Linked DNA regions of Streptomyces venezuelae. The main gene of each other region encodes a partner of the protein of the gene in region 2 in a complex. Links are inferred from orthologs where the notes say so. Each region holds a gene or a part of one and is shown on either strand. Other genes may lie near its edges.

Region 1 (11,788 bases), 3.0 Mb from region 2 along the record:
CGCCGTAGTCCTCGACGATCCCGTACTTGCCGCCGCCCGGCTTCGGCTGCCGGCGGATGTACGTCTCGATGGCGCGGGAGATGTCGACGAGCCGGTTGCCCTGCTTCATGGCGGCGAGACCGGCCCACATGGACTCCTCGGTCACCCGGGAGAGCTCGATCAGCTCCGGAGCGTGACCGGTGCCCACGAACGCGGTGTACGCCGCGTCGCCGTGCCAGCCGTCGACGATGGCGCCCGCGTCGATGGAGATGATGTCGCCGTCCTTCAGGACGGTCTTGTCGTCGGGGATGCCGTGCACGACGACCTCGTTGACCGACGTGCAGATCGTGGCGGGGAACCCGCCGTACCCGAGGAAGTTCGACTTCGCCCCGTGCTCGGCGATCACCTTGCGGGCGACCTCGTCCAGATCCTTCGTGGTGGCGCCGGGCACCGCGGCCTCACGGGTCGCGGCGTGAATCGCGGCGACGACAAGGCCCGCCTCACGCATTTTCGCGATCTGCTCGGGGGTCTTGATCTGCACCATGGGGTTCCGCTCTCCGTCTTCCGTCCGACAACCGACGTATACAACACTACGGCCGCGGTCCCCCGAGGGGCACCGCGGCCGGAATCAGCGTACTGAACTACTTGTCGCCCTTGAGCGCGTCCATCGCGCGCTCGGTGACCTCGTCCACCTTGCCGAGTGCCGAGATCGTCACGACCAGACCCTGGGTCCGGTAGTAGTCGATGATCGGCTCGGTCTGCGTGTGGTAGACCTCGAGGCGCTTGCGGACGGTGTCCTCGCTGTCGTCCTCGCGCTGGTAGAGCTCGCCGCCGCAGACGTCACAGACGCCTTCCTGCTTCGGCTTGCTGTACGTCACGTGGAAGACGTGGCTGGAGTCCTTGCGGCAGATCCGCCGGCCCGCGATCCGCTTGACGACCTCGTCCTCGGGGACCTCCAGGTCCAGGACGGCGTCGAGCTTCACGTCGTCGGCCTTGAGCGCGACGTCCAGCGCCTCCGCCTGCGACACGTTGCGCGGGAACCCGTCGAGCAGGAAGCCGTTCTCGGCGTCCGGCTGCGCCATGCGGTCCTTCGCCATGCCGATGGTCACCTCGTCGGGGACCAGGTTCCCGGCGTCCATGTACGCCTTCGCCTGCTTGCCCAGGTCCGTGCCCTGGCTGATGTTGGCACGGAAGAGGTCGCCCGTGGAGATGTGCGGGATCGACAGGTTCTTGGCGAGGAACGCGGCCTGCGTTCCCTTGCCCGCACCGGGCGGCCCGACGAGGACGATTCGCATCAGCGGAGGAACCCTTCGTAATTGCGCTGCTGGAGCTGGCTCTCGATCTGCTTCACGGTCTCCAGACCCACACCCACGATGATGAGGATGCTCGTCCCGCCGAACGGGAAGTTCTGGTTTGCCTGGAAGCCAACCAACGCCATCGTCGGCACAAGAGCGATCAGACCCAGATACAGCGAACCCGGCCAGGTGATCCGGTTGAGTACGTAACTCAGGTACTCAGCGGTCGGACGGCCAGCCCGGATGCCCGGGATGAAGCCACCATACTTCTTCATGTTGTCGGCGACTTCCTCGGGGTTGAAGGAGATCGCGACGTAGAAGAAGGCGAAGAAGACGATCAGGATGAAGTACGTGGCGATGTAAATCGGATGGTCACCCTTGGTCAGGTTCGCCTCGATCCACGTCTTCCATCCCGAGTTGCCGCCCGCGAACTGGGCCACGAGCGCCGGAATGTAGAGCAGCGAGGAGGCGAAGATCACAGGGATGATGCCCGCCTGGTTGACCTTCAGCGGAATGTACGTCGACGTACCGCCGTAGGACCTGCGGCCGATCATTCGCTTCGCGTACTGGACCGGAATGCGACGCTGTGCCTGCTCGACGAAGACCACCAGGCCGACCATCACGAGACCGACCGCGATGACGGTGCCGAACTCGATCCAGCCGTTCGCCAGGTCACCCTGCTGCTTGATGGCCCACAGTGCGCTCGGGAAGGTCGCGGCGATCGAGATGAACATCAGGATCGACATGCCGTTGCCGATGCCGCGGTCCGTGATGAGCTCACCGAGCCACATGACGCACGCCGTACCGGCGGTCATGGTGATGACCATCGTGATGGTGACGAAGATCGACTGGTCGGGCACGATCTCGCTGGCCACGGGGCAGCCCTGGAAGAGGGTGCCGGTGCGGGCGGTGGCCACGAGGCCGGTGCCCTGGAGGATCGCGAGCGCGATGGTCAGATAGCGCGTGTACTGCGTGATCTTCGCGGTGCCGGCCTGGCCCTCTTTCTTGAGGGCTTCGAGGCGCGGGATCACCACGGTCAGCAGCTGCAGAATGATGCTCGCCGTGATGTACGGCATGATGCCGAGCGCGAAGATCGTGATCTGGAGCAGCGCGCCACCGCTGAACATGTTGACGAGACCGAACAGGCCCTGGTTCGCATTGGCGTTGTCGATACAGGTCTGGACGTTCCGGTAGTCGACACCGGGAATCGGCACATGCGTACCCACCCGATAGATCACGATGATGCCGAGTGTGAAGAGCAGCTTCTTGCGCAGGTCGGGCGTCTTGAACGCCCGGGCGAACGCGGTGAGCACGGTGCCTCCTGCGACCCCCGCGCGCGTGCGTCAGAGGTGGTGGTCTGAGGTTCGACGAATACGTATCAGTCAAGAAAACCGTGCGGGCAGACCGCACGGAGCTTAGACAGTGCACGCCACCTTACCGGCGACCGTGCCCCCCTAGGAACGACCAACCGGGGATGCCCCTTTTGTGGGGCATCCCCGGCTGGGAATCGCTCATGTCATCGACACGTCTGGATGAATCAGACGAGCTCGGTGACGGTACCGCCGGCGGCGGTGATCTTCTCCTTGGCGGAGCCGGAGACGGCGTCGACCGTCACCTGCAGCGCCACGGTGAGCTCACCCTGGCCGAGCACCTTGACGAGGCTGTTCTTGCGAACGGCACCCTTGGCGACGAGACCCTCGACGGTGACCTCGCCACCCTCCGGGTACAGCGCGCTCAGCTTGTCGAGGTTCACGACCTGGAACTCGGTCTTGAACGGGTTCTTGAAGCCCTTGAGCTTCGGGAGACGCATGTGGAGGGGCATCTGGCCACCCTCGAAGCGCTCCGGAACCTGGTAACGGGCCTTGGTGCCCTTGGTACCACGACCAGCGGTCTTACCCTTGGACGCCTCACCACGACCCACACGGGTCTTGGCGGTCTTGGCGCCCGGGGCGGGCCGGAGGTTGTGGACCTTCAGCGGGTTCTGCTCCGCCATGTCAGTCGACCTCCTCAACCGTCACGAGGTGGCGGACGGTGTGCACCATTCCGCGGAACTCGGGGCGGTCCTCCTTGACGACCTGCGTGTTGATGCCCTTGAGACCAAGGGAACGCAGGGTGTCGCGGTGGTTCTGCTTGCTGCCGATGTACGACTTCGTCTGCGTGATCTTGAGCTGTGCCATTACGCACCCGCTCCCGCACGCGCACGAAGCAGAGCCGCGGGGGCGACGTCCTCGAGGGGCAGACCACGGCGAGCCGCGATCTCCTCGGGACGCTGCAGGCCCTTGAGGGCCGCCACGGTCGCGTGCACGATGTTGATCGCGTTGTCGGAGCCCAGGGACTTCGACAGGATGTCGTGCACGCCCGCGCACTCGAGCACGGCACGCACCGGGCCACCGGCGATAACACCGGTACCGGGGGAAGCAGGCTTGAGCAGGACGACGCCCGCGGCCTTCTCACCCTGGATGGGGTGCGGGATGGTGCCCTGGATACGGGGGACCTTGAAGAAGTGCTTCTTGGCCTCCTCAACACCCTTGGCGATGGCGGCCGGCACCTCCTTGGCCTTGCCGTAACCGACACCCACGGTGCCGTCACCGTCGCCCACTACGACGAGCGCAGTGAAGCTGAAGCGACGACCACCCTTCACAACCTTGGCGACGCGGTTGATCGCGACAACGCGCTCAACGTACGCGGTCTTCTCGGCGGCGGCGTTGCCACCGTCGCGACCCTTCCGGTCCCGCCGCTCGCCGCCACCGGCACCGCCACCGCGGCGCTGGGGTCCAGCCATTGGAATTACCTCTCTCTGTTTCCGCTAGCTACGGAACCGACTCAGAACTTGAGTCCGGCTTCGCGGGCGGCGTCCGCCAGGGCGGCGATGCGCCCGGCGTACTGGTTACCACCACGGTCGAACACGACAGTCTCGACACCGGCGGCCTTGGCGCGCTCGGCGACCAGGGCGCCGACCGACTTGGCGGCCGCGGACTTGTCGCCCTCGGCGCCGCGGATCGTGGTGTCCAGGGTCGAAGCCGACGCAAGGGTGTGACCCTTGATGTCGTCGATGACCTGGGCCACGATGTGGCGGTTCGAGCGCGTCACGACCAGGCGCGGACGCTCAGCCGTACCCGAGATGTGCTTACGGATGCGGATGTGACGACGCTTGATGGCAGCACGCTTGTAAGCGTCGCCCTTAGCAATCTTGACACCGTATGCCATGGCTTACTTACCCGCCTTTCCGACCTTGCGGCGGATGACTTCGCCTTCGTACTTGACGCCCTTGGCCTTGTACGGGTCGGGCTTGCGCAGCTTGCGGATGTTGGCCGCAACCTCGCCGACCTTCTGCTTGTCGATGCCCTCGACCGAGAACTTGGTCGCCGATTCGACCTTGAAGGAGATGCCCTCGGGCGCCTCGATCAGGATCGGGTGGCTGTAGCCGAGCGAGAACTCCAGGTTGGAGCCCTTCGCCAGGACGCGGTAACCGACACCGCTGATTTCGAGCTTCTTCACGTAACCCTGGGTCACGCCGGTGATCATGTTCGCCACCAGCGTGCGGGACAGGCCGTGGAGGGCCTTGTTCTGACGCTCGTCGTTCGGGCGGGTGACGTTCAGGACGCCGTCCTCACCCTTAGCGATCTCGATCGGCGCGACGATGGTGTGGCTCAGGGATCCCTTGGGGCCCTTGACCGCGACCGTCTGGCCGTCGATGGTGACGTCCACGCCGGCGGGAACCGTGATGGGGAGCTTGCCAATACGCGACATTAGCTATTCCTCCGTTCCCGACTACCAGACGTAGGCGAGGACTTCCCCACCTACGCCCTTCTTGCCTGCCTGCTGGCCGGTCAGGAGACCGTGCGACGTGGAGATGATCGCCACGCCGAGGCCGCCGAGGACCTTCGGCAGGTTGGTGGACTTCGCGTAAACCCGGAGACCGGGCTTGGAGATCCGCTTGATGCCCGCGATGGAGCGCTCACGGTTCGGGCCGAACTTCAGCTCGAGAACGAGGTTCTTGCCGACCTCGGCGTCCTCGACCTTCCAGCCCGTGATGAAGCCCTCCTGCTGGAGGATCTCCGCGATGTGAGACTTGATCTTGCTGTGCGGCATCGCCACGGTGTCGTGGTACGCCGAGTTCGCGTTACGCAGACGAGTCAGCATGTCCGCGATCGGATCAGTCATGGTCATGAATTGGCCTTCGGCCTCTCTCGCCGGGGTTTCCTATCTGCGCCATCCCTCTCCCCACTCAGAGGCGGGACGGGTGCGGCGCGGGGACCTACGGCGTAGTAAGTCGGTCAGGGCGGCAGACGCCCAACCCTCCTAGCCTAAGCCATGGAGAGGCGGGCCTCTGCCGACCCTTTACTTACCGAGAGATCCAGGAGTCCTTTGAACCCTTGAAAAGGGAGGACTACCAGGAGCTCTTGGTCACGCCCGGGAGCTCGCCACGGTGAGCCATCTCACGAAGGCACACGCGGCAGAGGCCGAACTTGCGGTAGACGGAGTGCGGACGGCCGCAGCGCTGGCAGCGGGTGTACGCACGCACACCGAACTTGGGCTTACGAGCAGCCTTGGCAATGAGAGCCTTCTTCGCCATCTCGCTTACGCCTCCTTGAACGGGAAGCCGAGGTGACGAAGGAGCGCACGGCCCTCAGCGTCGTTGGTCGCCGTGGTGACCACGGTGATGTCCATACCCCGGACGCGGTCGATCTTGTCCTGGTCGATCTCGTGGAACATGACCTGCTCCGTGAGACCGAAGGTGTAGTTGCCACGGCCGTCGAACTGCTTGGGGGACAGACCACGGAAGTCGCGGATGCGCGGCAGCGCGAGCGACAGGGTGCGGTCCAGGAACTCCCACATGCGGTCGCCACGGAGCGTGACGTGGCAGCCGATCGGCTGGCCCTCGCGCAGCTTGAACTGCGCGATGGACTTCCGGGCCTTCGTCACGGCCGGCTTCTGGCCGGTGATCGTGGTGAGGTCGCGGATGGCGCCGTCGATCAGCTTCGAGTCACGGGCGGCGTCGCCGACACCCATGTTGACCACGATCTTGACCAGGCCGGGGATCTGCATGACGTTCTCGTACGAGAACTCCTCACGCAGCTTGCCCGCGATCTCCTCGCGGTACTTCGTCTTGAGACGCGGAGTGGTGGTGGTCGTCATCAGATGTCCTCACCCGTCCGCTTGGCAACGCGGATCTTGTTGCCCTCGTCGTCGAAGCGGTAACCGACGCGCGTGACGACCTTGTTGCCGTCCTTCTCCACGACCAGCTGGACGTTGGAGACGTGGACGGGGGCCTCGGTGGTCACGATGCCGCCGGCCTGCGAGCCGCTGGCGGTCGGGCCGGCCTTCGTGTGCTTCTTGACCCGGTTGACACCCTCGACCAGGACGCGCTCGTCGCGCGGGTAAGCGGCAATGACCTTGCCCTGCTTGCCCTTGTCCTTACCGGTGATGACCTGGACCAGGTCGCCCTTCTTGATCTTCATGCTTACAGCACCTCCGGCGCGAGCGAGATGATCTTCATGAACTTCTTCTCGCGCAGCTCACGGCCGACGGGGCCGAAGATACGGGTGCCGCGAGGGTCGCCGTCGTTCTTCAGAATGACGGCGGCGTTCTCGTCGAAGCGGATGTACGAGCCGTCCGGACGGCGGCGCTCCTTGACGGTGCGAACGATGACCGCCTTGACGACGTCACCCTTCTTCACGTTGCCACCGGGGATCGCGTCCTTCACGGTGGCGACGATGACGTCACCGATGCCCGCGTAGCGGCGACCCGAGCCACCGAGAACACGGATGGTGAGAATTTCCTTCGCACCCGTGTTGTCGGCGACGCGCAGTCGCGACTCCTGCTGGATCACGTCTATCTCCTGATTGTCTGCCGGTTCCCCCGGGGCAGTTCGGCGAACTGCCCCGGGAGCCTGGCGGAACGAACTCCGAGGGGGGTGCCCCTCGGAGAATTACTTGGCCTTCTCGAGGATCTCGACGATGCGCCAGCGCTTGGTGGCGGACAGCGGACGCGTCTCCATCAGGAGGACGCGGTCGCCGACGCCGGCAGCGTTCTGCTCGTCGTGCGCCTTGAGCTTGTTCGTACGGCGGATGACCTTGCCGTACAGCGCGTGCGTCACGCGGTCCTCGACAGCGACGACGACGGTCTTGTCCATCTTGTCGCTGACGACCAGACCCTGACGGGTCTTGCGGAAGCCGCGGGCGGCCTTCGTCTCTTCAGTCACGTTGCTCTCGCTCATCAGGCGCTCTCCACCGTCTCGATGCCCAGCTCGCGCTCACGCATGAGGGTGTAGATCCGCGCGATGTCCTTACGGACGGCCTTGAGCCGGCCGTGGTTCTCGAGCTGGCCCGTCGCCGCCTGGAAGCGGAGGTTGAACAGCTCTTCCTTGGCCTCGCGAAGCTTGTTGACAAGCTCCTCGTTGCCCAGCTCGCGCAGCTCGGACGCCTTGGTACCGGCCGACATCACGACTCACCTGCCTCGCGCCGGACGATGCGGCACTTCATCGGAAGCTTGTGAGCAGCGCGGGTGAGCGCCTCACGAGCAATCTTCTCGTTCGGGTACGACAGCTCGAACATGACGCGTCCGGGCTTGACGTTGGCGACCCACCACTCCGGCGAACCCTTACCGGAACCCATGCGGGTCTCGGCAGGCTTCTTGGTGAGGGGGCGGTCCGGGTAGATGTTGATCCAGACCTTGCCGCCACGCTTGATGTGACGCGTCATCGCGATACGAGCTGCCTCGATCTGACGGTTCGTCACGTACGCCGGGGTCAGCGCCTGGATGCCGTACTCGCCGAACGCAACCTGCGTGCCACCCTTGGACATACCGCTGCGCTTCGGGTGGTGCTGCTTGCGGTGCTTGACCCTACGGGGGATCAGCATTTCGGTCAGGCCTCCGTTCCGGTGCTCTCAGCAGCCGGAGCAGCGGCGGGCGCCTCGGCCTTGGGGGCCTCGGCGGCCGGAGCCGACTGCTGCGGCTTGCGACCGCGACCGCCACGCTCGCCACCGCGGCCACCACGGGCCGGGCGGTCGTTGCCACCACGGGCCGGGCGGTTGCCGGCGCGGGCAGCGGCGTTCTCGGCGCGGACCTCGGCGATGTTCTTGACGTCGCCCTTGTAGATCCAGACCTTCACGCCGATGCGGCCGAAGGTCGTCTTGGCCTCGAAGAAGCCGTAGTCCACGTTGGCGCGGAGCGTGTGCAGGGGCACACGGCCCTCGCGGTAGAACTCCGAGCGGGACATCTCGGCGCCGCCGAGACGACCGCCACACTGGATCTTGATGCCCTTGGCGCCCGCCTTCATCGCCGACTGCATGCTCTTGCGCATGGCACGACGGAAGGAGACGCGGGAGGACAGCTGCTCCGCGACGGCCTGGGCCACGAGCTGAGCGTCGACCTCGGGGTTCTTGACCTCGAGGATGTTCAGCTGGACCTGCTTGCCCGTGAGCTTCTCGAGGTCACCGCGGATGCGGTCGGCCTCGGCGCCACGGCGGCCGATGACGATGCCGGGACGGGCGGTGTGGATGTCCACACGCACGCGGTCACGGGTGCGCTCGATCTCAACCTTCGAGATGCCGGCGCGCTCCATGCCGGACGTCATCATCCGACGGATGGCGACGTCTTCCTTGACGTAGTCCTTGTACAGCTTGTCGGCGTACCAACGCGACTTGAAGTCGGTCGTGACACCGAGCCGGAACCCGTGCGGGTTTACCTTCTGGCCCATTACCGGGTTCCTTCCTTGCTGCTGACGACCACGGTGATGTGGCTGGTCCGCTTACGGATCCGGTAGGCACGGCCCTGAGCACGCGGACGGAACCGCTTCAGGGTCGGGCCCTCATCCACGTACGCCTCGCTGATGACCAGCGAAGAGGCGTCGGTGTGGTCGTAGTTGTGCGCGGCGTTGGCAATGGCGCTGTCCAGCACCTTGCCGACCGGCACGCTCGCGGCCTGCGGGGCGAAACGCAGGACCGCCTGAGCCTCCGTGGCATCCATGCCACGGATGAGGTCCACCACGCGGCGGGCCTTCATGGGCGTGACGCGGATGTACCGCGCCTGGGCCCTGGCTTCCATGGTTGTCCCTTCGGTGTTAGTCATAGTCGTTCCACCCCGCACTAGCGGCGCTTCGACTTCCGGTCGTCCTTGACGTGGCCGCGGAAGGTGCGAGTCGGCGAGAACTCGCCGAGCTTGTGGCCGACCATCGACTCGGTGACGAACACCGGGATGTGGGTCTTGCCGTTGTGCACCGCGATCGTGTGACCCAGCATGCTGGGGATGATCATCGAGCGCCGGGACCAGGTCTTGATGACGTTCTTGGTGCCTGCTTCGTTCTGGGCGTCCACCTTCTTCACGAGGTGGTCGTCGACGAAGGGCCCCTTCTTGAGACTGCGCGGCATCTAAACCCGCTCCTAGCGCTTCTTGTTCGACTTGCGGCGACGGACGATGTACTTGTTGCTCGCCTTGTTGCGATCACGAGTACGACCCTCCTTCTTGCCCCACGGCGAGACCGGGTGACGACCACCGGAGGTCTTGCCTTCACCACCACCGTGCGGGTGGTCGACCGGGTTCATCACGACACCACGCACGGTCGGGCGGACGCCCTTCCAGCGCATGCGGCCGGCCTTGCCCCAGTTGATGTTCGACTGCTCGGCGTTGCCGACCTCGCCGATGGTGGCGCGGCAGCGGACGTCGACCAGGCGGATCTCACCGGACGGCATGCGAAGGTGCGCCATGGCGCCTTCCTTCGCGAGCAGCTGCACGGAGGCACCCGCGGAGCGGGCGAACTTCGCGCCGCCGCCGGGCCGCAGCTCGATGGCGTGGATCGTCGTACCCACGGGGATGTTGCGCAGCGCCATGTTGTTGCCGGGCTTGATGTCGGCACCGGGGCCGCTCTCAATCCGGTCACCCTGCTGCGTGCCGCGCGGGGCGAGGATGTAGCGCTTCTCGCCGTCCGCGTAGTGCAGCAGCGCGATGCGCGCCGTGCGGTTGGGGTCGTACTCGATGTGCGCGACCTTGGCCGGCACGCCGTCCTTGTCGTGGCGACGGAAGTCGATCACGCGGTAGGCGCGCTTGTGGCCACCACCCTGGTGGCGAACGGTCACACGACCGGAATTGTTACGGCCGCCCTTGCTGTGCAGCGGGCGAACCAGCGACTTCTCCGGCGTGGACCGCGTTACCTCGACGAAGTCGGCTACGGAGGAGCCACGACGGCCCGGCGTAGTCGGCTTGTACTTGCGGATTCCCATTTCTCAGTCCTCGTCCGATATTCGGACCAGGGCGCTCCGTTAGGAGGCCTGGCCGAAGATGTCGATACGGTCGCCCTCAGCAAGGGTCACGATGGCGCGCTTGGTGTCGGCACGCTTGCCGAAACCGGTGCGCGTACGCTTCCGCTTGCCCTGACGGTTGATCGTGTTGACGCCGGTGACCTTGACCGAGAAGACCGCCTCGACGGCCTGCTTGATCTGGGTCTTGTTGGCGCCCGGAGCCACGATGAACGTGTACTTGCCCTCGTCGAGCAGCGCGTACGACTTCTCGGAGACGACCGGCTTGACGAGGACGTCGCGCGGGTCCGAGAAGGACTTGCTCAGCGGGGTGGGCTCAACGGCGATCTTGCCCTCGGTCGCGATGCGCTTCGCCTTGGCGACGCGCGCGGCCTTGGCGGCCTTCGCGGCCTTGGACGCGATGCTCTGGTGACGGATGGCCATCAGGCTTCGCTCCCTTCGGTGTCAGTGGCCTTCGGGCCGGACACGAAGGACTCGAACGCGGCCTTGGTGAAGACCACGTCGTCCGAGACGAGCACGTCGTACGTGTTCAGCTGGCCCGGCTCCAGGATGTGGACCTGGGGCAGGTTGCGGGCGGAGAGCAGCGACAGCTCGTCCGAGCGCTCGATGACCAGGAGCACGTTCTTGCGCTCGCTGACCTTGCCGAGCAGGCTCTTCGCGGCCTTCGTCGAGATCTCGCCCTCGACCACGCCGGAGACGACGTGGATGCGGGAGTTGCGCGCCCGGTCGGTGAGGGCGTGACGCAGGGCGGCAGCCTTCATCTTCTTGGGGGTGCGCTGGGAGTAGTCACGCGGCACGGGGCCGTGGACGACGCCACCGCCGGCGAACTGCGGCGCACGGGTCGAACCCTGGCGCGCGCGGCCGGTGCCCTTCTGGCGGTAAGGCTTCTTGCCACCACCACGGACTTCACCGCGGGTCTTGGTCTTGTGCGTGCCCTGACGGGCCGCGGCCAGCTGCGCGACGACGACCTGGTGGATCAGCGGGATGCTGATCTTCTCGACGTCGAAGATCTCCGCGGGGAGCTCGACCGTCCCGGTCTTGTCGCCTGCCGGCGAAAGGATGTCAATGGTGCTCATGGGTTACCTCAGGCCCCCTTGGCCGCGGTACGGACCAGGACGAGGCCGCCGTTCGGACCGGGGACCGCGCCCTTGATGAGCAGCAGACCCTTCTCCGCGTCAACGGCGTGGACGGTCAGGTTCTGGGTGGTGACCCGCTCGTTGCCCATGCGACCCGCCATGCGCATGCCCTTGAAGACAC
Region 2 (11,703 bases):
GTCACGAGCGGCCGCTGCGACGTGCGGTCCATCAGCGCGTCGATGTCGCGGTCGATGTACATGTTGAGGGCGTTTGCGCCCCCCGCGGAGAGGTACCCGCCCAGACAGGTCACGAAGACCAGCCACAGGTCGGGCACGCCCTGCTCGGCGAGGAACATCACCGGAACGGTGGTGATGAGCAGAAGCTCGATGATCCGCGGCTTGGTCAGCGCCACGAACGCCTTGACACGAGCCCCGAACGGCCGATGGCTCGGGCTAAGGTCCGTCCCGGAAACCCCCGCTGGACGGGATTCAACGGCCGTCACGCACACCCCTGACAGAGACATCCCAGCAGGCCGACCAGCACCTTCTGACATGAAGATCCGGTAAAGCCCGCGCGTACCACGCCACTGTAGACGTTGCCCATACCTCGCCCTTCGCGGGGGTGGGTTCGTGTTGGGCGGCCGGCCGAACGGCGTCCGGGGCGGACCGGGTCGCCACATGAGCGGAACCGTGCGTTCATTGAGCGGACAAATGGGCGATACCTATGGCCTTTTGAGCGGACATATGAGCGAGCCCGTATTCACTTGCGGAATGCCTCCGCTTTCCTTTCGGGAGGCGCATCCTCGCATGTCGCTGCAGTCTGGAATGACTCGAAAAAATGAGCGTTCTAGCAGCGGTAGGCTCGACAACGGCCGGTGGGATCTACGCCGCCGGCATTCGACATGTGGAGAGGAGCCCTGACTCAGGGTGAGCACCAAGCCGACCACCACAGACCTCGAGTGGACCGAACTGGACCAGCGGGCCGTTGACACCGCCCGCGTCCTGGCCATGGACTCCGTACAGAAGGTCGGCAACGGCCATCCCGGTACGGCCATGAGCCTCGCGCCCGCCGCGTACACCCTTTTCCAGAAGGTGATGCGCCACGACCCCGCGGACGCCGACTGGACCGGCCGCGACCGGTTCGTCCTCTCTGCGGGCCACTCGTCCCTGACCCTCTACATCCAGCTGTACCTGGCCGGTTTCGGCCTGGAGCTGGATGACCTGAAGGCCTTCCGCACCTGGGGCTCGAAGACCCCGGGCCACCCGGAGTACGGCCACACGGTGGGCGTGGAGACGACCACGGGCCCGCTGGGCCAGGGCGTCGCCAACGCCGTGGGCATGGCGATGGCCGCCCGCTACGAGCGCGGCCTGTTCGACCCGGAGACGACCGACGGCTCGTCCCCGTTCGACCACTACGTGTACGCCATCGCCGGTGACGGCTGCCTCCAGGAGGGCATCTCCGGCGAGGCCTCGTCGCTGGCCGGGCACCAGAAGCTCGGCAACCTGATCCTGCTGTGGGACGACAACCACATCTCGATCGAGGGCGACACCGAGACCGCCGTTTCCGAGGACACCCTCAAGCGGTACGAGGCGTACGGCTGGCACGTCCAGCGCGTGGCCCCCAAGGAGGACGGCGACCTCGACCCCGCCGCGCTCTACGCCGCGATCGAGGCCGCCAAGGCCGAGACCGAGCGCCCCTCCTTCATCGCGATGCGCTCGATCATCGCCTGGCCCGCCCCGAACGCGCAGAACACCGAGGCCGCGCACGGCTCGGCGCTCGGCGAGGAGGAGGTGGCCGCCACCAAGCGCGTCCTCGGCTTCGACCCGGAGCAGACCTTCGAGGTCTCCGACGAGGTCCTCGCGCACACCCGCAAGGCGCTCGACCGCGGCCGCGAGGCCAAGGCCGAGTGGGAGAAGGGCTTCGCCGCCTGGCGCACCGCCGACTCCGAGCGCGCCGCGGAGTTCGACCGCATCGCCAAGGGCGAGCTGCCCGAGGGCTGGGAGGAGAAGCTCCCGGAGTTCGAGACCGGCAAGGCCGTCGCCACGCGCGCCGCCTCCGGCAAGGTCCTCCAGGCGCTCGGCGCGGTCATCCCCGAGCTGTGGGGCGGCTCCGCCGACCTCGCGGGCTCGAACAACACGACGATCGACAAGACGTCGTCGTTCCTGCCGAAGGGCAACCCGCTGCCGGAGGCCGACCCGTACGGCCGCACGATCCACTACGGCATCCGCGAGCACTCCATGGCCGCGGAGATGAACGGCATCGCGCTGCACGGCAACACGCGCATCTACGGCGGCACCTTCCTGGTGTTCTCCGACTACATGCGCAACGCCGTGCGTCTGTCCGCGCTGATGCACCTGCCGGTGACGTACGTGTGGACGCACGACTCCATCGGCCTCGGCGAGGACGGCCCGACCCACCAGCCGGTCGAGCACCTGGCCTCGCTGCGCGCCATCCCGGGCCTGAACATCGTGCGCCCGGCCGACGCGAACGAGACGGCCATCGCGTGGCGCGAGATCCTCAAGCGCTACACCAAGGAGTTCGGCAAGGGCGCCCCGCACGGCCTCGCGCTGACCCGCCAGGGCGTGCCGACGTACGAGCGCAACGAGGACGCCGCCAAGGGTGGCTACGTCCTGTTCGAGGCCGAGGGCGGCTCGCCCGAGGTCGTGCTCATCGGCACCGGCTCCGAGGTCCAGCTCGCCGTCGAGGCGCGCGAGCAGCTGCAGGCCGCCGGCGTCCCGACGCGTGTCGTCTCGATGCCGTCCGTCGAGTGGTTCGAGGAGCAGGACCAGGGGTACCGGGACTCGGTGCTGCCGCCGTCGGTCAAGGCGCGCGTGGCGGTCGAGGCGGGCATCGGCCTGACCTGGCACCGCTTCGTGGGTGACGCCGGACGCATCGTCTCGCTGGAGCACTTCGGTGCTTCCGCGGACGCCAAGGTGCTGTTCCGCGAGTTCGGTTTCACCGCTGACGCGGTGGCCGAGGCGGCGCGGGAATCGATCGCCGCCGCTCAGCGCTGACGCCCATATACGACCAAGTAGGAGATGTAATTCCATGACAGACGCACTCAAGCGCCTTTCAGAAGAAGGCGTCGCGATCTGGCTGGACGACCTGTCGCGCAAGCGGATCACGTCCGGCAACCTCGCCGAGCTGATCGACCAGCAGCACGTCGTGGGCGTCACGACCAACCCCTCGATCTTCCAGAAGGCGATCTCGCAGGGCGACGGTTACGACCAGCAGCTCTCGGACCTCGCCGCCCGCGGGGTCACCGTCGAAGAGGCCATCCGCATGATCACGACGGCGGACGTCCGGGACGCCGCCGACATCCTGCGCCCCGTCTTCGACGCCACCGACGGCCAGGACGGCCGGGTGTCGATCGAGGTCGACCCGCGGCTCGCGCACAACACCAAGTCGACGGTCGCCGAGGCCAAGCAGCTCGCCTGGCTGGTGGACCGGCCGAACGCGCTCATCAAGATCCCGGCCACCAAGGCGGGCATCCCGGCGATCACCGAGGTCATCGGCCTCGGCATCAGCGTCAACGTCACGCTGATCTTCTCGCTGGAGCGCTACCGCATGGTGATGGACGCGTACCTGGCGGGCCTGGAGAAGGCCAAGGAGCGCGGCCTGGACCTGTCGAAGATCCACTCCGTGGCGTCCTTCTTCGTGTCCCGCGTGGACACCGAGATCGACAAGCGCCTGGACGGCATCGGCACGGACGAGGCCAAGGCCCTCAAGGGCAAGGCCGCGCTGGCCAACGCCCGTCTCGCGTACGAGGCGTACGAGGAGGTCTTCTCCTCGGACCGCTGGGCCGCCCTGGACAAGGCGCAGGCCAACAAGCAGCGTCCGCTGTGGGCCTCGACCGGCGTCAAGGACCCCGCGTACAAGGACACCCTGTACGTGGACGACCTCGTCGCGCCGAACACGGTGAACACGATGCCCGAGGCGACCCTGGAGGCCACGGCCGACCACGGCCGGATCACGGGCAACACCATCGCGGGCACGTACGACCAGGCGCGCGCCGAGATCGCCGCCGTGGAGAAGCTGGGCATCAGCTACGACGAGGTCGTGCAGCTCCTCGAGGACGAGGGCATCGAGAAGTTCGAGGCGTCCTGGACCGACCTGCTCAAGTCCACCGAGGCCGAGCTCCAGCGCCTCGCTCCCGCGAAGGGCTGACCCACTTTGTCAAGCAGCAATCCGCTGCGTGACGCCGCAGACCGACGGCTCCCGCGTATCGCGGGGCCGTCGGGCCTGGTCATTTTCGGCGTCACGGGCGATTTGTCCCGTAAAAAGTTGATGCCTGCCGTGTACGACCTCGCCAACCGGGGTCTGCTGCCGCCGGGCTTCGCCCTCATCGGCTTCGCCCGCCGCGAATGGCAGGACGAGGACTTCGCGCAGGAGGTGCACGACGCCGTCAAGCAGCACGCGCGCACGCCCTTCCGCGAGGAGGTCTGGCAGCAGCTCATCCAGGGCATGCGCTTCGTCCAGGGCAACTTCGACGACGACGAGGCCTTCGAACAGCTGAAGGCCACCATCCAGGAGCTGGACAAGGCGCAGGGGACGGGCGGCAACTTCGCCTTCTACCTCTCCGTGCCCCCGAAGTTCTTCCCCCAGGTCGTCCAGCAGCTCAAGAAACACGAGCTCGCGGACGCCCCCGAGGGTTCCTGGCGGCGTGCCGTCATCGAGAAGCCGTTCGGCCACGACCTGGCGTCGGCCCAGGACCTCAACGCGATCGTGCACGAGGTGTTCGACCCGGACCAGGTGTTCCGGATCGACCACTACCTCGGCAAGGAGACCGTCCAGAACATCCTGGCGCTCCGCTTCGCCAACCAGATGTTCGAGCCGATCTGGAACCGGTCGTACGTGGACCACGTCCAGATCACGATGGCCGAGGACATCGGCATCGGCGGCCGCGCCGGGTACTACGACGGCATCGGCGCCGCCCGCGACGTCATCCAGAACCACCTGCTCCAGCTGATGGCGCTGACCGCGATGGAGGAGCCCGCCTCCTTCGACGCCGACGCGCTCGTCGCCGAGAAGGCGAAGGTGCTCGGCGCCGTCCGGCTGCCCAAGGACCTCGGCAAGGACACCGTGCGCGGGCAGTACGCCGCGGGCTGGCAGGGCGGCGAGAAGGCCGTCGGCTACCTCCAGGAAGACGGCATCGACCCCAAGTCGAAGACCGACACCTACGCCGCGATCAAGCTGCAGGTGGACAACCGCCGCTGGGCGGGCGTCCCCTTCTACCTGCGCACCGGCAAGCGCCTCGGCCGGCGCGTCACCGAGATCGCGGTCGTCTTCCAGCGCGCGCCGCACTCCCCCTTCGACCACACCGCCACCGAGGAGCTCGGGCAGAACGCGATCGTCATCCGCGTCCAGCCCGACGAGGGCATCACGGTGCGGTTCGGCTCGAAGGTGCCCGGCACCTCCATGGAGATCCGGGACGTCTCGATGGACTTCGCGTACGGCGAGTCCTTCACCGAGTCCAGCCCGGAGGCGTACGAGCGTCTGATCCTCGACGTCCTGCTCGGCGACGCCAACCTCTTCCCGCGCACGGAGGAGGTCGAGCTGTCCTGGAACATCCTCGACCCGATCGAGGAGTACTGGGACAAGCACGGCAAGCCCGCGCAGTACCCGGCCGGCACCTGGGGCCCGACCGAAGCGGACGAAATGCTCGCACGAGACGGACGGAGCTGGCGCCGGCCATGAAGATCGACCTCACGGACACCACGTCCAGCAAGATCAACAAAGCGCTCGTGCAGGGCCGCCGCGCGATCGGCACCCCGGCCGTCGGCATGGTCCTCACCCTCGTCATCGTCACCGACGAGGAGAACGCCTACGACTCCCTGAAGGCGGCCAGCGAGGCCTCCCGCGAGCACCCCTCGCGCACCCTCGTGGTCATCAAGCGCGCCGCCCGCTCGCCCCGCGACCGCACCACCTCGCGCCTCGACGCCGAGGTCAGGGTCGGCGCGGACGCGGGCACCGGCGAGACGGTGATCCTGCGGCTCTACGGCGAGGGCATCAACCACGCCCAGTCCGTCGTCCTGCCGCTGCTGCTCCCCGACGCCCCCGTGGTCGCCTGGTGGCCGGTGAACGCCCCGCTGGATCCCGCCAAGGACCCGCTCGGCGCCCTGGCCCAGCGCCGCGTCACGGACACGTACGCCGCGGAGCAGCCGATCCACGAGCTGACCGCGCGAGCCGAGGCCTACAGCCCCGGCGACACGGACCTGTCCTGGACCCGCATCACGCCGTGGCGCTCCATGCTGGCCGCCGCGCTCGACCAGGTCACCTGCAAGGTCACGTCGGTGCAGGTGGAGGGCGAGGAGTTCAACCCGAGCTGCGAGCTGCTCGCCATGTGGCTCGCGGACCGCCTCGACGTCCCCGTGAAGCGCACGCTGTCGGCGGGTCCCGGCCTGACCGGTGTCCGCATGGAGACCACCTGCGGTCCCATCGTGCTCGACCGCGCCGACGGTTCGCTCGCCACGCTCTCCATCCAGGGGCAGCCCGACCGCGCAGTGGCACTCAAGCGCCGCGAGGTGGCCGAGCTGATCGCCGAGGAGCTGCGGCGTCTCGACCCGGACGACACCTACGCGTCCGCGCTGAAGTACGGCGTGGACCGCCTGGGCGACCCGGCGGAGCACACGGACACGCTGCGCGACGAGAAGCCGTCCGACGACGCGAAGGCCGAGGCCGAGGCCAAGGCGGCCGCGTCGGAGGAGCCGGACAAGGACCCGGCCAAGAAGGCTCCGGCCAAGAAGACCGCGGCGAAGAAGGCGGCGGCGAAGTGACCGCGGCCCCGCAGCTCGTCGTCCACCGCGACAAGGAGCTGATGGCGCAGGCCGCGGCGGCCCGCCTCATCACGAAGATCGTCGACGCGCAGGCCGCCCGCGGCCACGCGTCGGTGGTCCTCACCGGCGGCCGCAACGGCAACGGCGTGCTCGCGGCGCTCGCCGCGTCCCCGGCGAAGGACGCGATCGACTGGTCGCGGCTCGACCTGTGGTGGGGCGACGAGCGGTTCCTGCCGGACGGCGACCCGGAGCGGAACTACACCCAGGCCAAGGAGGCACTGCTCGACTCGGTGCCCCTGAACCCGGCCCGGGTGCACCCGATGCCGGCCTCGGACGGCGCGTACGAGGTGGACGCGGCGGCGGAGATCTACGCCGCCGAGCTCACCGCGGCCGCGAGCCCGGAGGACCACGGTCCGGTACCGACGTTCGACGTCCTGATGCTCGGCGTCGGCCCGGACACGCACGTCGCGTCGCTCTTCCCGGAGCTTCCCGCGGTGCGGGAGACGGAGCGCTCGGTGGTCGGCGTGCACGGCGCGCCGAAGCCCCCGCCGACCCGCGTCACGCTGACGCTCCCGGCGATCCGGGCGGCCCGCGAGGTGTGGCTGCTCGCGGCGGGCGAGGACAAGGCGAACGCCGCGGCCATCGCCCTGTCCGGCGCCGGTGAGGTGCAGGCCCCCGCGGCCGGTGCCTACGGCCGCTCGCGGACGCTGTGGCTCCTGGACGCCGCGGCGGCCTCCCAGCTCCCCCCGGAGCTGTACCCGCCGGCTGTCGCCTAGCGGTTCACCGCGTTACGTCCCTGAGGGCCCCGCACCATCCCGGTGCGGGGCCCTCAGGCGTCGGCGAGGACGCGTCGGTAGCTGCTGCCGTCCTGGTCGCGGACGAGGAGGCCGTCGGTGACGCAGTATCTGCGCAGGGCCGCCGTGTCGTCGTGGACGGTGCGGAAGGCGTCGTTGACCTCGCCCTCGCTGTAGGTGCGGTCGGCGTCGAAGAGGGTGTCCGTGAGGTGGACGAGGAGTTCGTGGCGCACGACGGGGCGGACCGGTATGGCGGTGAGACGGCCGTGCGCGAAGAAGCCGGTGAGACGACGCGGCACCGTGGGACGGTCGTGCGCGTCGACGGGGTCGGGCGAGCGCCGGAAGACGGCGGAGTCGGCCCGCAGCGAGCCGTCGGGCAACCGCTCCACGAGCCCGGTGGCGAGGAGGCGGCCCAGGTGCTTGCGGGCGACGGCGGAGTCGGCCTCGCGCGCCGGCAGGTCGTCGAGGACGATCCGCGCGTACAGCCTGAGTCTCTCGGGGTCGGCGAGCGCGGCGTGCAGCTGGTCCATGACGGGGTCCCTCCCGGCGGGTGACAGAGCCGAAGCAGTGTCACCCGCCGGGAGGGCCGCCCGCACCCGATTAACGCATGGCGGGACTCAACGCCCGCGCAGGTCCCGGTACTTGGCGACCAGCGCCGTGGTCGACCCGTCCAGGTCGGGCACCTCGGCGCCCTCGGTCAGCGCGGGCTCGACGCGCTTGGCGAGGACCTTGCCCAGCTCGACGCCCCACTGGTCGAAGGAGTCGATGTTCCACACGGCGCCCTGCACGAACACCTTGTGCTCGTAGAGCGCGATGAGCTGGCCGAGTACCGAGGGGGTCAGTTCCTTGGCGAGGATCGTCGTCGTCGGGTGGTTGCCCTTGAACGTCTTGTGCGGGACGAGTTCTTCCGCGACGCCCTCGGCGCGCACCTCGTCCGGCGTCTTGCCGAACGCCAGCGCCTGGGTCTGCGCGAAGAAGTTGGCCATCAGCAGGTCGTGCTGGGCGACCAGGCCGGGCAGCAGGTCGGCGACGGGCTCGGCGAAGCCGATGAAGTCCGCCGGGATCAACTTCGTGCCCTGGTGGATGAGTTGGTAGTAGGCGTGCTGGCCGTTGGTGCCGGGCGTGCCCCAGACGACCGGGCCCGTCTGCCAGTCGACCTCCTTGCCGTCCCGGTCGACGTACTTGCCGTTGGACTCCATGTCCAGCTGCTGGAGGTACGCGGTGAACTTGGAGAGGTAGTGCGAGTACGGCAGGACGGCGTGCGACTGCGCGTCGTGGAAGTTGCCGTACCAGATGCCCAACAGGCCCATCAGGAGCGGCACGTTGGACTCGGCGGGCGCCGTGCGGAAGTGCTCGTCGACGAGGTGGAAACCGTCGAGCATCTCGCGGAAGCGGTCGGGCCCGATGGCGATCATCAGGGAGAGACCGATCGCCGAGTCGTACGAGTAGCGGCCGCCGACCCAGTCCCAGAACTCGAACATGTTGGCCGTGTCGATGCCGAACTCCGACACCTTCTCGGCGTTGGTCGACAGCGCCACGAAGTGCTTGGCGACGGCGTCCTGACCCGCCTTCAGCTCGGTCAGCAGCCAGTCCCGCGCGGAGGTGGCGTTGGTGATCGTCTCGATGGTGGTGAACGTCTTCGAGGCGATGATGAACAGCGTCTCGGCGGCGTCCAGGTCCCGCACGGCCTCGTGCAGGTCCGCGCCGTCCACGTTCGACACGAAGCGGACCGTGAGGCCGCGGTCGGTGAAGGAGCGCAGCGCCTCGTACGCCATCGCGGGGCCGAGGTCGGAGCCGCCGATGCCGATGTTGACGACGTTCTTGATGCGCTTGCCGGTGTGACCGGTCCACTCGCCGGAGCGGACCTTCTCCGAGAAGGAGCTCATCTTGTCGAGGACGGCGTGCACGGCGGGCACGACATTCTCGCCGTCGACCTCGACGACGGCCTCCCGCGGGGCGCGCAGCGCCGTGTGCAGGACGGCCCGGTCCTCGGTGGTGTTGATCTTCTCGCCGCGGAACATGGCGTCCCGCAGCCCGAAGACGTCGGTCGCGGCCGCCAGGTCGCGCAGGAGCCTCAGCGTCTCGTCGGTGACGAGGTGCTTGGAGTAGTCGATGTGCAGGTCGCCGACCTGGAGGGTGTACGCCGTGCCGCGCGCCGGGTCCGCGGCGAAGAGCTCTCGCAGCTGCACCTCCCCCAGCTGGTCACGGTGCTCGGCGAGCGCCGTCCACTCGGGAATCCGGTCGAGCCTGGCGCGGCTTTCTGCGTTCATCTCGGACTTCAGCCTTCTCTCGTACGTGCGTACGTCAATTGCCCCGCTGCACTCTCCAACCTAATCGATCAGGGAGCGGGATGAGATGTCCGAAACTGTCTCTCCGCACACGTGCCCAAACAACGGAACCGGCCGGACACTTTTCGTTGTCCGGCCGGTTCCGTTGTCGTATTCACGTGTTAGATCTCGCCCCGCAGTTTGGCGAGCGCTTCCGCGAGGATGGCCTCCCCGTCCGCGTCGCTGCGCCGCTCGCGTACGTACGCCAGGTGCGTCTTGTACGGCTCGGTGCGCGGCGGGTCCGGCGGGTTGTCCCGGTCCTGACCTGCCGGAAAGCCGCAGCGGGGACAGTCCCACGTATCGGGGACCTGCGCGTCGCTGGCGAAGCTCGGCTGCGTCTCGTGCCCGTTGGAGCACCAGAAGGAGATGCGCAGTCGCGGCGCGGACTCACCGCGCTCGGCCTCGCCCATCGGCCCCGCCCCGACCCGACTTCCTCGGATCGCGTTGCCACTTGCCACGGTCGTAACTCCCTGCGTGATGGTGCTGCTGCGGGCGCCTCAGTTTACGTAAGGCCCAACGCGCGTCCAGTGTTGGGAGTTACACCCCACCCCCGGACGCAAGCCCCATGATAAGCCGCGCACGCGGGCTCGCACCGGACAAGCGACCAGTGGCTGACGCTAGTTGTTCGCCTTCATCAGAAGGCCGAGCGCGACAATGCACGCGAACCACAGCAGACCGACCACGACCGTGATGCGGTCGAGGTTGCGCTCGGCGACGGAGGACCCGCCGACGGACGACTGCATGCCGCCACCGAACATGTCGGAAAGACCGCCGCCCTTGCCCTTGTGCATCAGCACCAGCAACATCAGCAAGGCGCTGAAGACGATCAGGGCGATCGAGAACCCCATAACCACGGCTGGACCAACTTCCTCGGATCTGAATCGACGACGGGGGCCGAAAGCATCGAGCTTCGACCCCCGTCAGGGTACGACGTAACGCCGCTAGCGCATACTCACTGGTCGCCGAAGCGAACGATCTTGACGAACTCGTCCGAGTCCAGCGCCGCGCCGCCGACGAGCGCGCCGTCCACGTCGGGCTGCGCCATGATGTCGGCGACGTTCTTCGCCTTCACGGAGCCGCCGTACTGGATGCGGACCTTGTCGGCGAGCTCCTGCGAGTACAGCTCGGCGAGGCGGCCGCGGATCGCGCCGCAGACCTCCTGCGCGTCCTCGGGGGTCGCGACCTCGCCGGTGCCGATGGCCCAGACCGGCTCGTAGGCGATGACGATGGTCTCGGCCTGCTCGGCCGGGATGTCCTTCAGGCCGCCGTCGATCTGGTTCAGCGTGTACTGGACCTGCTGGCCGGCCTTGCGGATGTCCAGGCCCTCGCCGACGCAGAGGATCGGGGTCAGACCGTGCTTGTACGCGGCCTTCACCTTGGCGTTGCAGATCTCGTCGGTCTCGTTGTGGTACTGGCGGCGCTCGGAGTGGCCCACGGCGACGTAGGTGCACTTCAGCTTGGCCAGCATCGGGCCCGAGATCTCGCCGGTGTAGGCACCGGAGTCCTGCGCCGAGATGTCCTGGGCGCCGTACTTGATCTTGAGCTTGTCGCCGTCGACGAGGGTCTGCACGGAGCGCAGGTCGGTGAAGGGCGGCAGGACGGCGACCTCGCAGGCCTCGTAGTCCTTGTCCGCCAGGGCGAAGGCGAGCTTCTGGACGTGGGCGATGGCCTCGAGGTGGTTGAGGTTCATCTTCCAGTTGCCCGCCATCAGCGGGGTACGCGTAGTCATCAGGTGTCAGTTCTCCAGTGCGGCGAGGCCGGGGAGCGTCTTGCCCTCGAGGTATTCGAGGGAGGCGCCGCCGCCGGTCGAGATGTGGCCGAATGCGTTTTCGTCGAAGCCCAGGTTACGGACGGCCGCGGCGGAGTCGCCGCCGCCCACCACGGTGAAGCCGTCGCAGTTGAGCAGGGCCCGCGCGATCGCGGCGGTGCCGTTCGCGTAGTCGGGGTGCTCGGCGACGCCGACCGGGCCGTTCCAGAATACGGTCTCGGCATCGGCGATCTTG

The links.
Region 1: the proteins of secG (region 2) and secY are in contact, whole or in part, in a crystal structure (PDB 5AWW), measured with the Thermus thermophilus proteins. The link is inferred for Streptomyces venezuelae from one-to-one orthologs. Residues at the interface, in WP_223903268.1 of Thermus thermophilus: Tyr5, Ile9, Tyr12, Leu13, Ala16, Leu19, Val20, Val23, Leu24, Gln26, Glu27, Pro28, Gln30, Gly31, Ala32, Asp34, Leu35, Met36, Gly37, Gly38, Ser39, Ala40, Asp41, Leu42, Phe43, Ala45, Arg46, Val48, Tyr53, Thr56; in WP_096411648.1 of Thermus thermophilus: Leu14, Gln16, Arg17, Phe20, Ile34, Pro35, Pro37, Ile72, Arg108, Arg109, Asn112, Gln113, Arg116, Ile117, Ile120, Pro145, Gly146, Trp147, Phe152, Phe155, Val156, Val159, Thr160, Val162, Ala163, Gly164, Ala166, Leu167, Trp170, Glu173.

The regions. Positions count from the first base shown.
Region 1 is NZ_CP029193.1:4,869,142-4,880,929, reverse strand. The notes cover bases 431-3,285. They hold secY (preprotein translocase subunit SecY), read right to left. Parts: upstream 2,588-3,285; coding sequence 1,274-2,587; downstream 431-1,273. Other genes in these bases: rpmD (50S ribosomal protein L30), read right to left, coding at 3,269-3,285; rplO (50S ribosomal protein L15), read right to left, coding at 2,812-3,267; DEJ47_RS22725 (adenylate kinase), read right to left, coding at 621-1,274; map (type I methionyl aminopeptidase), read right to left, coding at 431-523. Also shown: more of map, read right to left, coding at 1-430; more of rpmD, read right to left, coding at 3,286-3,451; rpsE (30S ribosomal protein S5), read right to left, coding at 3,451-4,056; rplR (50S ribosomal protein L18), read right to left, coding at 4,098-4,481; rplF (50S ribosomal protein L6), read right to left, coding at 4,485-5,024; rpsH (30S ribosomal protein S8), read right to left, coding at 5,046-5,444; DEJ47_RS22680 (type Z 30S ribosomal protein S14), read right to left, coding at 5,665-5,850; rplE (50S ribosomal protein L5), read right to left, coding at 5,856-6,413; rplX (50S ribosomal protein L24), read right to left, coding at 6,413-6,736; rplN (50S ribosomal protein L14), read right to left, coding at 6,739-7,107; rpsQ (30S ribosomal protein S17), read right to left, coding at 7,207-7,494; rpmC (50S ribosomal protein L29), read right to left, coding at 7,494-7,718; rplP (50S ribosomal protein L16), read right to left, coding at 7,718-8,137; rpsC (30S ribosomal protein S3), read right to left, coding at 8,143-8,976; rplV (50S ribosomal protein L22), read right to left, coding at 8,976-9,323; rpsS (30S ribosomal protein S19), read right to left, coding at 9,365-9,646; and 4 more genes. UniProt on the Bacillus subtilis protein: The central subunit of the protein translocation channel SecYEG. Consists of two halves formed by TMs 1-5 and 6-10.
Region 2 is NZ_CP029193.1:1,835,312-1,847,014, forward strand. The notes cover bases 8,934-11,703. They hold secG (preprotein translocase subunit SecG), read right to left. Parts: upstream 10,549-11,703; coding sequence 10,318-10,548; downstream 8,934-10,317. Other genes in these bases: pgi (glucose-6-phosphate isomerase), read right to left, coding at 8,934-9,643; DEJ47_RS08595 (RNA polymerase-binding protein RbpA), read right to left, coding at 9,823-10,158; tpiA (triose-phosphate isomerase), read right to left, coding at 10,653-11,429; DEJ47_RS36815 (phosphoglycerate kinase), read right to left, coding at 11,436-11,703. Also shown: DEJ47_RS08555 (heme o synthase), read right to left, coding at 1-311; tkt (transketolase), read left to right, coding at 730-2,817; tal (transaldolase), read left to right, coding at 2,852-3,970; zwf (glucose-6-phosphate dehydrogenase), read left to right, coding at 3,977-5,500; glucose-6-phosphate dehydrogenase assembly protein OpcA, read left to right, coding at 5,497-6,579; pgl (6-phosphogluconolactonase), read left to right, coding at 6,576-7,355; DEJ47_RS36805 (DUF2087 domain-containing protein), read right to left, coding at 7,409-7,672; more of pgi, read right to left, coding at 7,991-8,933. UniProt on the Bacillus subtilis protein: Involved in protein export. Participates in an early event of protein translocation.